3 regions of the Undibacterium sp. TC4M20W genome follow, and region 1 is predicted to be linked to each of the others. Evidence: predicted binding sites of a transcription regulator. Region 1 holds the regulator's gene; each other region holds the start of a gene.

Region 1 (3,281 bases):
CCGAGATTAACGACTTTATCCAACAGAATAACTTGCATATTTTTCTCCTTTACCTTGTCGTCAATTACGCTGTGTGCAAATCAGTGTATGGCAGCAACGCGAGGTAACGTGCACGTTTGATTGCAGTGTCAACTTGACGTTGATACAGCGCTTTTGTACCGGTCAAACGTGCTGGCATGATTTTGCCGTTTTCTTGCACGAAATCTTTCAGTGTGTCGATGTCTTTGTAGTCAACTTTTTCTACATGTGCTGCTGTGAAGCGGCAGAATTTTTTGCGTTTGAACAAAGGGTTTTGTTGTTGACGCTTTTGCTTCAATTTGCTTTTGTCGAATTTTTTACCGAATGCCATTTTTGGCTCCTAATCTAGTAAATGTGTCTCGAATTCAGTGACGTGAAAAACGAGACTTTTGCTATTGCGATTTTTGCGCGCTAAAAAACCGGTGAATTCCATGGGCTGTTCCAAGGCAATTTCTGTAAAACGCTGGGATATTTCACCAGCAGCCATCGCAGAAATTTCAAACTCGACCTGCCGAACTGTGTTCGCCTCACGAGCCTCTGAACTATGCATCAAGGTAGCAGAAGCTATCGGGATACCGGCCGGGGTGTAGCGCAATGCGCTTTTTTCCACAATCCGGGCTACGAGCTTCAGCTGATTCACTATTTTTTTACGCGACCTTTGTCAATTATTAAGCAGCAGGCGCTTCAACACGTTGAGCTTTTGCAGCATCTTCTTTCTGAACAGCTTTCATCATAGGAGAAGGTGTTGTTTCTGCTTTTTTCAATTTGACTGTCAGGTGACGCAAGACAGCATCATTGAATTTGAATGCTGTTTCCAACTCGAGCAGAGTTTCAGCATCGCATTCGATGTTCAAGCAAACATAGTGTGCTTTTGCCAATTTTTGAATCATGTAAGCCAATTGACGACGACCCCAGTCTTCAACGCGGTGGATTTGACCACCACGGGCTACAACACTTGCCTTGTAGCGCTCGATCATTGCAGGAACTTGCTCGCTCTGATCTGGATGTACGATAAATACGATTTCATAATGACGCATATATTCTCCTTGTGGACAATAAAAATAGCCCGCCTCGGCGTCAAGACGAGTGCGGGAAGAGGAAAGCCGACAATAATAACCCAGTTTTTCATATTGATCAATTAGATCAGTGACTTAGGCTATTTATCTGCCAATTCCCGAAGGTAAGTGAGGTATTTTTTTCACATTTCTCAGTAATTGCGGTCATTTTGACTTGCATATTCAGCTTTACTGTATAAAAATACAGACTGCTTGTATATACAGCACCTTAACACTAGAAAACGCCATGCTCAAACTCACTTCCCGCCAGGAACAAATCCTGAACCTGATCAAAGACGCCATTCAAAACACGGGCTTTCCTCCTACCCGTGCCGAGATTGCGACAGAACTGGGGTTTCGCTCCACCAATGCGGCAGAAGAACATTTGCAAGCACTGGCACGCAAAGGCGTTATAGAAATTGCGGCAGGCACTTCACGCGGCATACGCCTGCTGGAGTCAGAGTTGTCCAGCCATATCACAGGCAAGCAACTGGCCTTGCCCCATCCTGCCCTGCTGCAACTAGCCCTGCCACTGGTTGGCCGGGTTGCTGCCGGCTCGCCGATACTGGCAAGTGAACATATAGAATCGACTTACCACGTAGATCCTGCCCTGTTCTCTGCCAAACCAGATTTTTTACTGAAGGTACGTGGCATGTCCATGCGTGACGCTGGCATACTTGATGGCGACTTGCTGGCAGTCAAAAAGGCAGACAGTGCCCGCAATGGCCAGATCGTTGTTGCCCGCCTCGGTGATGATGTTACCGTCAAACGCTATAAAAAAACTGGCAGTTTGATCGAGCTGATGCCAGAAAACCCGGATTATCCTGTGATCAAGATTGGTGATACGGAAGAAGATTTCGCGCTGGAAGGCCTGGCTGTCGGCCTAATGCGCAACTGGGTTTGAGGTCAGCCCGGGCGTGATCCTCCCCTCTCATCCGGATCACGCCCGGCTCGTCCCCAAACTTTTTTGATAGTGGCGCCAAAGGATGCACCTGCTATCAACAGTTCACGTGCTGAATTTGCGAGTTGACATAATCTCAGCCAACCCCCAACAGAATTTACTTGGGGCAGCGCAAAGATCAGAAGCAAAAAGTTCGCGAAACACTACTCCACGCCCACCCAATAGTCTCGCCTTGCAAGACGAGACTATTCATACTGCTAAAAGCATTTCGAGCGCGCATCGCGATAACATAACTAATGAACTCTTTTACGTCACTCTTTATGATTGATGCCTTATAGTTTCGCTGACTCTATACTTGCCGAGATATTGATGTTGATCATGTAAGCGATATTGATCGCAACATTTCTAGCGTACTTTTACAGAAAAACAGGCATTCTTACTTGCATAGGACCTGAGTTGATTTATCCGGATACTGTCAGCTATTCTCCATCCAAATCCAATATCAATTCAGCCTCTGCTTTCTTGCCATAGGCAATCGCATCTTGCGACTTGATGAAGGGTAGTCCATCCTCATCATTCAGAATTAATCCGTTGGACATTGAACACAAGACTGCTGACGCAATAGTCGACGCTATCAGTTCAGTTAAATCACTGTGCGTCGAAAAGGTCACCAGATAATCTCTACCCTTAAGCTGCGGTGTCGCATCTTCGTCCAAAAAATCGTCTTCCAACTCTTCGAAAAAATATTCGAACCCAGTTTCTTCACCCTTGTATATGCAGGGCAAAAACCCGGAAAATTCTTCAACATCAAAATCCGTGTCAATTTGCAGATCAAACTCTGCATCCGCAATTGCTTGCGCCCATCGCTTGGGGATAGGCATTTTCTCTTTTTCTAGAATCACAAAAATATCGACAGACATATTTCACCTGGTAAAAAATCAAATATATGGCTCTTGCTGGAAGCCTCGTGCAATTCCGGCTTTTACCATTTCTATCCGTTCGGGAGTCGGATGATAGCCACGCTTCCCAACGTAGGCCACATACGTTTCATATGAACGAACTGTCGGAAACCAGGGTAGAGCGTATTTATCAATTAATTCCAATACAGATCTCAAAACTTGTTCAATATCTTCCTCATTTTCGACAGAAAACATTGGGTCGCTAAACATATTTTTGGGAAAATCCTCAGAGAGGCGGCCACCAATCAATATATAGTCGGGTGGGAACTCTCCAAGTTCACCATTTGGATGATTTACCCAAGGCGACCAGATCGTTACATTGATATCAAGAAATCCGCCTGAACTTAT
Region 2 (3,281 bases), on a different contig from region 1:
ATCTGGGCATGGTCACGCCAAAATGCTCATACGCGGACGGCGTTGCTATCCTGCCTCTGGGCGTGCGTTGCAAAAAACCCTGCTGTATCAGATAGGGTTCCAGTACATCTTCTATGGTGTCGCGTTCTTCACCTATGGCCGCAGCGACGTTATCCAGGCCTACCGGGCCACCGCCAAATTTAAAGAGGATGGCTTCCAGCAGTTTTCTGTCCATTAAATCAAAACCAACCGCATCGACATCCAGCATCTTCAATGCCGCATCGGCAATGCCTTTGGTGATTTCACCATTGCCTTTGACCTCGGCATAATCACGTACCCGTCGCAACAGACGATTGGCAATACGCGGTGTGCCACGTGCCCGCTTGGCAATTTCACGCGCACCATCCGCCTGTATTGGGGCGCCCAGCAATGATGCGGAGCGGGTGACGATCTTGGTCAATTCTTCCGGTGTATAAAATTCCAGTCGGGCGACGATACCAAAACGGTCACGCAGCGGGTTGGTCAGCATGCCGGCGCGGGTAGTGGCACCAACCAGGGTAAAAGGCTGTAAATCCAGCTTCACCGAGCGGGCTGCCGGACCTTCACCGATCATGATGTCGATCTGGTAATCTTCCAGCGCCGGGTACAGAATCTCTTCGACTACCGGCGACAGGCGATGTATCTCATCGATAAAGAGTACATCATTGGCTTCCAGGTTCGTCAGCAGGGCCGCCAAGTCACCGGCACGTTCCAGCACCGGGCCAGAAGTCTGGCGCAGGTTGACACCCATCTCACGCGCAATGATGTGCGCCAGCGTGGTTTTACCCAGGCCCGGCGGGCCAAACAGCAGGGTGTGATCAAGTGCTTCACTACGCTGCCTGGCCGCTGTAATAAAAATTTCCAGTTGCCCGCGTATTTTTTCCTGGCCCACGTATTCATCAAGCTGCTTGGGGCGCAGGGCGCGTTCTATCGCTTCTTCATTAGGCGAGCTTGGCGTGGCCGAGATAATGCGTGGCTCGCTGAAGTTGGATGAAAGATTGTCGGTCTGTATCGTCATCGCTTAGCCTTTGGACAATGCTTTCAATGCCAGCTTGATGCCATCAGAAACCCCGCTACCAGCAGGCACGGATTTCATCGCCAGCAAGGCTTCCTTGTCGGAATAGCCAAGTGCCTGCAAGGCATTCAGGATGTCAGCGCTATGGTCACCCGCAGCCAGTGCCGCAGTGGCATTGCCAAGGTCAGCACCGAGCTTGCCTTTGAGTTCCAGCAGCAAACGTTCTGCAGTTTTCTTGCCTATGCCGGGCACGCGGGTCAGACGTCCTGCTTCTTGCAAGGTGATCGCCTGGGCCAGATCGGCTACCGACATGCCAGATAAAATAGAGAGGGCAGTGCGGGCACCGACGCCGCTGATCTTGATCAATTGCTTGAAGGTGCTGCGCTCTTCTGCCGTACCAAAACCAAACAGTACATGAGCATCTTCGCGTATCGCCAGATGCGTCAGCAAGACCACTTTTTCACCGAGATGCGGCAGGTTATAAAAAGTACTCATAGGCACATCGACTTCATAGCCCACACCCTGGCAATCGACCAGCAATTGCGGAGGATTCTTTTCTATCAGAGTGCCAGCAATGCGACCTATCATGAGACTGCTTTCATACTGTATGAATAAGCAGTGATAGTAAACGATTCTGACGCGTTTGACGAGGCTCGCAGGGAAATTATATTGATATTGCGATACTGCAATTAAGCTTATGCAGGCCAGATATATGATCTGGCCAGAGCGCAGTGCAGCTTCAGTGAGCTTGCAGCCCTGTATTAACCGACCAGACGACCGCCCTTGACACGCAAACCCTTCTTCGCCAGACCCGGCGCAATTGCCCCCAGGGTTGCCAGGGTATCACCACTATGGGCATGACAAATCGCCACGCCCAGCGCATCGGCAGCATCGCTGCCAGGTAGGCCAGACAAAGCCAGCAGGCGCTGCACCATATCCTGCACCTGTTCTTTCTTGGCACGGCCATGGCCGACGACGCCTTGTTTAACCTGTAAGGCTGTATATTCTGCGACTGCCAGGTCTGCCGCTACCAGCGCACAAATCGCTGCACCGCGGGCTTGCCCCAGTAACAGGGTAGATTGCGGATTGACGTTGACGAAGACTTTTTCTATCGCCGCGCAATCAGGCTGGTAAGTGCGTACTATTTCTGAAACGCCTGCGAGGATGGTCTTCAAGCGTTCTGGTAAAGTACCATCAATGGTCTTGATCGTGCCTGAGGCGATATACGTCAGCTTGCTGCCCTGTTTATGGATGACGCCAAAACCGGTGGTGCGCAAGCCGGGGTCTATGCCTAGGATTTTCATGAGGGCTTCTGAGTGTGTATTAGATGTGGTGCTGTGCTGCTACAGGAATTATTGCTGATGAGTATAGCGTATCGGCGAGCTAGTTTTATTGCTCGCTAAGTAAGTGAGTAATTGCTTATGACGTTTGATCTTTTGCAGGATATGTGTGAGCAAGGAAATGCAATGTGGAATGGGCTGAGTTCCAGCGGTATTTTTACCTGCATTGAAGCCAGCCCCCTCGCCAACTGACACAATGCGGTGTCGCCACTCGACGATGAAAGCATCATGGTATTTCAGGCACGAGTGCAGGCAGGCTGGCAGTCATCGGCATCAAAGTTGTCAGCCTTTATTTTACTGGCTTCCAGGCCTTGACTTCTGCATCGACTTTGCTTTTGCTCTCAGCGGGCAATACTGCTACCAGCGGGGGTAAATAGTCGCGTGCAACTTGATTGCCGTTGGCAAGAGATAGCATGGTCCAGAAATAGGCGGCCTGTTCATCTCTGGCTACACCTGCCACTTCACCAATCGTTGCCGCCAGGTCTTTCTGTGTCTTGTCCCGGGCCTGGTCAAGTGGACCCGCAACGGTGCTGGCTGCAGCGCGGCTGTCTATATTCAAGATTTTGCCGCTGGCGTAGATCCTGCCCAGGTCGAGTTGTGCATTGGCGTCGCCGCGTTCTGCTGCTTTGCGCAGCCAATAAAGGGCTTGTTTCCCGTCATCGGGTGATTCTTTGCGAGACAGATAAAGCAAAGCCAGCACGTGCTGCGCATTAGAATAATTTTGTTCAGCAGCGCGACGCAGCCAGATCGACCCTTGCCGCCAGTCTTCTGGCACGCCTTTGCCATTGATATACGCCAGCCCCAGGAAGTACTCTGCATCTGCAGCTCCCTGGTTGGCAGCCTGGCGAAACCAGAATGCAGCTTGAGACAAATTCTCAGGTACGCCGACGCCTGCCAGGTACATGCCA
Region 3 (3,281 bases), on a different contig from region 1:
TCTTTCGGCGCATGTCGAAATTTCCTGTGCAAGACCTGAACAGCCCGCTCTACCTCAGACTCTTTTAAATCTTCTTTAACGTTTTCTATATCCTGCGCATCCAGGCCGTGGCTTTGCAGCTCCGCCAAAATGCGGTTATTGCCAAACCTCGCCTGCCGCCGGTTAACCAAAGATTCAGAAAACCGCTCGCCAGATAAATACTTGGCCGCCTCCAAAAAATCCAGCACGGCAGCCACGTCATCACCCTCTTCCGCATAGCGTGCCAGCTTGCGTTCCAGTTCCATGCGGCTATGTTCACGCATGGATAAATAACGCAGGGCACGGGCTTTCAGGCTAATGGTAGGTTTCTTCATACTTTAAAAGCGAAAATGCCGGTTGGTAGCTACCAACCGGCATGATACAAAACTATAGTGCTGACAGCGCTGCAGCTCAGTGTTACAACTTAGCGCTAAAACTTAGGCTTCAGCTTAGTGGATCAACTTACTCAGCCGTTGCCGCCGACGGCATCAACAAAGGCACGCCCAGATGCAAGCGCACTTTGTTTTCAATTTCAAATGACAGTTCAGGACGCTCTTTCAGATAAGTACGTGCATTGTCCTTACCCTGGCCGATACGCTCACCGTTATAGCTATACCAGGCACCGGCTTTTTCTATGATCTTGGCATCGGCTGCCAGATCCAGAATCTCACCTTCGCGTGAAGTACCTTCGCCATACATGATATCAAAGTGCGCTTCCTTAAATGGTGGCGCCACCTTGTTCTTGACTACCTTGACCTTGGTTTCATTACCCACCACTTCATCACCCGACTTGATGGAGCCAGTGCGGCGGATATCCAGACGTACGGAAGCATAAAACTTCAGCGCATTACCACCTGTTGTCGTTTCTGGGCTACCAAACATGACGCCAATTTTCATACGGATCTGATTAATAAAGATCACCAGCGTATTAGTACGTTTGATACTGCCAGTCAGCTTACGCAAAGCCTGGGACATCAGACGTGCTTGCAGACCAGGCAAAGAATCACCCATGTCGCCTTCAATCTCGGCACGTGGCGTCAAGGCTGCTACCGAGTCAATAACCACCAGATCAACACTACCTGAGCGCACCAGCGCATCGGTAATTTCCAGTGCTTGCTCACCTGTATCAGGCTGGGAAATCAGTAAATCAGACAGATTCACACCGAGTTTTTGAGCGTAGCCTACGTCCAAAGCATGTTCAGCATCGATAAATGCACAAGTACCGCCCAGCTTTTGCATTTCAGCAATTGCCTGCAGCGTCAATGTGGTTTTACCAGAGGATTCAGGACCATAAATCTCGACTACGCGGCCACGTGGCAAGCCACCGACGCCCAACGCGATATCCAGGCCCAGGGAGCCAGTAGAGACAACCTGCACCTCTTCCACCACTTCACCGTCGGCCATACGCATGACCGAACCTTTACCAAACTGCTTTTCTATCTGTGCCAGCGCTGCTGCAAGTGCCTTTGCTTTTTCTGAGGCATTTTCTGGTTTCTTATCGTCCATACATTCTTTCATTCAATAAGCGGCGGGTGGAAAAAGGAATACAGGCTTAATTTCCTGCGATTTGCAGTACTGTATAAAAAAACAGTGATTTATGCAAGCGACTTTTTGCATTGATTTCTGAATGGGGGATTTTACAGTCAAACATTAGTAGCAAATTAACATTTGTTACTTGATTGTAATTTCGACAGAAGGAGAATTAGTACAAGAAAACTCATTGTCGATTTTCATTTAACTTTGAACTTTTCTCATTTAACTTTGAATTTTGCCTCATCTGGCACATTGTGCTGTATTAGGGGGATGGACAAAAATCGGGCAAAGTTAATCTCGGCTGGTTTCCTCTTTGTAGCTGGCCGCTGGTGCTGCCCTTCGAATCGGAAGCTAGTAAAGTGCGGCACGGCTAGTAAAGTGCGGCACGTTATACACTGACGTTACACAGAAAATCTAGAAAAGGTTTGCAATGTGTCACTGAAATGCCATATACAAGACCTTGCTCTTCATCCCCTTTGCACACCAACGCTACAATTCGTTTTTTCATGTCGACAATAGGCGCGCCGCTGCAGCCTTTAAATTCACTATGTCCAGGATGTTCAACAGGCAATTTGAAGACATGCATTTCGTTTTCGGTGCGGAGGTATTTCAAACCGGGGAAAATAACCATGTCAGTGCAAAAAATATTTGAACCAAGATGTGCTGGATTTACTTCGCCCGCAAAAGCGTAAACATCTTCGACGTTCGGTAAGGTCGAAAGGTCTGATCGAAATACATGACGCAGACGCCTTTTACCTGAAGCGACTAGGGATCGATATTGATAAAACGACTTTAGACTCGATGGGAGTTCGGCATAACAGAAATCGAGTAAGCCAGTGACTTCAGTTCCGTGGTTTGCTTCGCCAGCGTATACAAAAGAACGCGGCCGCCAGGTTTCTTGGCCCGGGCCGATTTTCGGATCATGTCCAATATCCATGACCCAATCAGATTCGTCATTATTTACTACATGGGCTACTGAAAGTAAAAACCTTCGCCCAGCATATTCGACGATAGCAGCAGAGCCAAACCCTATCGGGAACGCGTTTGCGTCGTAGCGGCGAAGTGGTTGGCTTGTTATGACCACCCAGTTGAGCCAATTCGTGATTGCTGGAGTGATGATCATGGAGATTTACTCAGGATTATTGAGAGAATGAGAAATCACGCTATTTTAGGCCGGTTTGACCAGCGTGCGGGGTAGGCTGCCAGTGGCGTCTTCTTCAAACAGAGCTCCAGGCCTTGATTGTGTGACCAAGCACCAAGGAATCTTGAGCACAGACGCTGCTGACATAAATTTTGCAATTAGGGGGTCTGTGCATTCAAATGCGCGAATCTATTGTTGCGAGACCTTATTCTAGATTTATACGGCCACTCAAAAATGAATTGGTTCGCTTTCCACAAAATGACTTCATCAAGATCAGCTATACCGAAATTTCCAGAATTCACCGTTATGGATTTATGAATATATATAAATTCGGCGTTCACCCACGAAATCATTCTTTTTGCATCAATTAACTTGATCGACTTTGGTGTTGAAATTCGACTGTTAACATCAATGATTTTGCTTCCTCTCCCTAACCCAACGTACACCGCGCTTTGCTTCTTTCGCTCTAGTTGACCAGATTTTATGAATTTGACCAACTCCGGTGTAAATTCGAACAAATCATAGCTAATGAAAGCGAATTGTTTCTCGCTGTGTAGATATAACAGTTTCAACCAACTCTGTTCAAATT

The links. Region 1 encodes LexA, which represses DNA repair genes until DNA is damaged. Its sites were predicted from a motif close to ACTGTATNNNNATACAGT; they were not measured.
Region 2: a site for LexA is predicted at 1,636-1,653, ahead of ruvA (Holliday junction branch migration protein RuvA). Genes of this name have one in related genera too.
Region 3: a site for LexA is predicted at 1,593-1,610, ahead of recA (recombinase RecA). Genes of this name have one in related genera too.

The regions. Positions count from the first base shown of each region.
Region 1 is NZ_JBMPPI010000014.1:111,608-114,888, forward strand. It holds gene rplI (50S ribosomal protein L9) at 1-38, opposite strand, end outside; gene rpsR (30S ribosomal protein S18) at 65-349, opposite strand; gene priB (primosomal replication protein N) at 359-658, opposite strand; gene rpsF (30S ribosomal protein S6) at 687-1,055, opposite strand; gene lexA (transcriptional repressor LexA) at 1,321-1,977, shown strand; gene ACO0LL_RS17660 (hypothetical protein) at 2,454-2,894, opposite strand; gene ACO0LL_RS17665 (hypothetical protein) at 2,913-3,281, opposite strand, start outside.
Region 2 is NZ_JBMPPI010000006.1:37,630-40,910, forward strand. It holds gene ruvB (Holliday junction branch migration DNA helicase RuvB) at 1-1,036, opposite strand, end outside; gene ruvA (Holliday junction branch migration protein RuvA) at 1,040-1,621, opposite strand; gene ruvC (crossover junction endodeoxyribonuclease RuvC) at 1,795-2,337, opposite strand; gene ACO0LL_RS09835 (tetratricopeptide repeat protein) at 2,663-3,281, opposite strand, start outside.
Region 3 is NZ_JBMPPI010000015.1:111,255-114,535, reverse strand. It holds gene recX (recombination regulator RecX) at 1-353, opposite strand, end outside; gene recA (recombinase RecA) at 481-1,524, opposite strand; gene ACO0LL_RS18340 (hypothetical protein) at 1,940-2,674, opposite strand; gene ACO0LL_RS18335 (AbiV family abortive infection protein) at 2,851-3,281, opposite strand, start outside.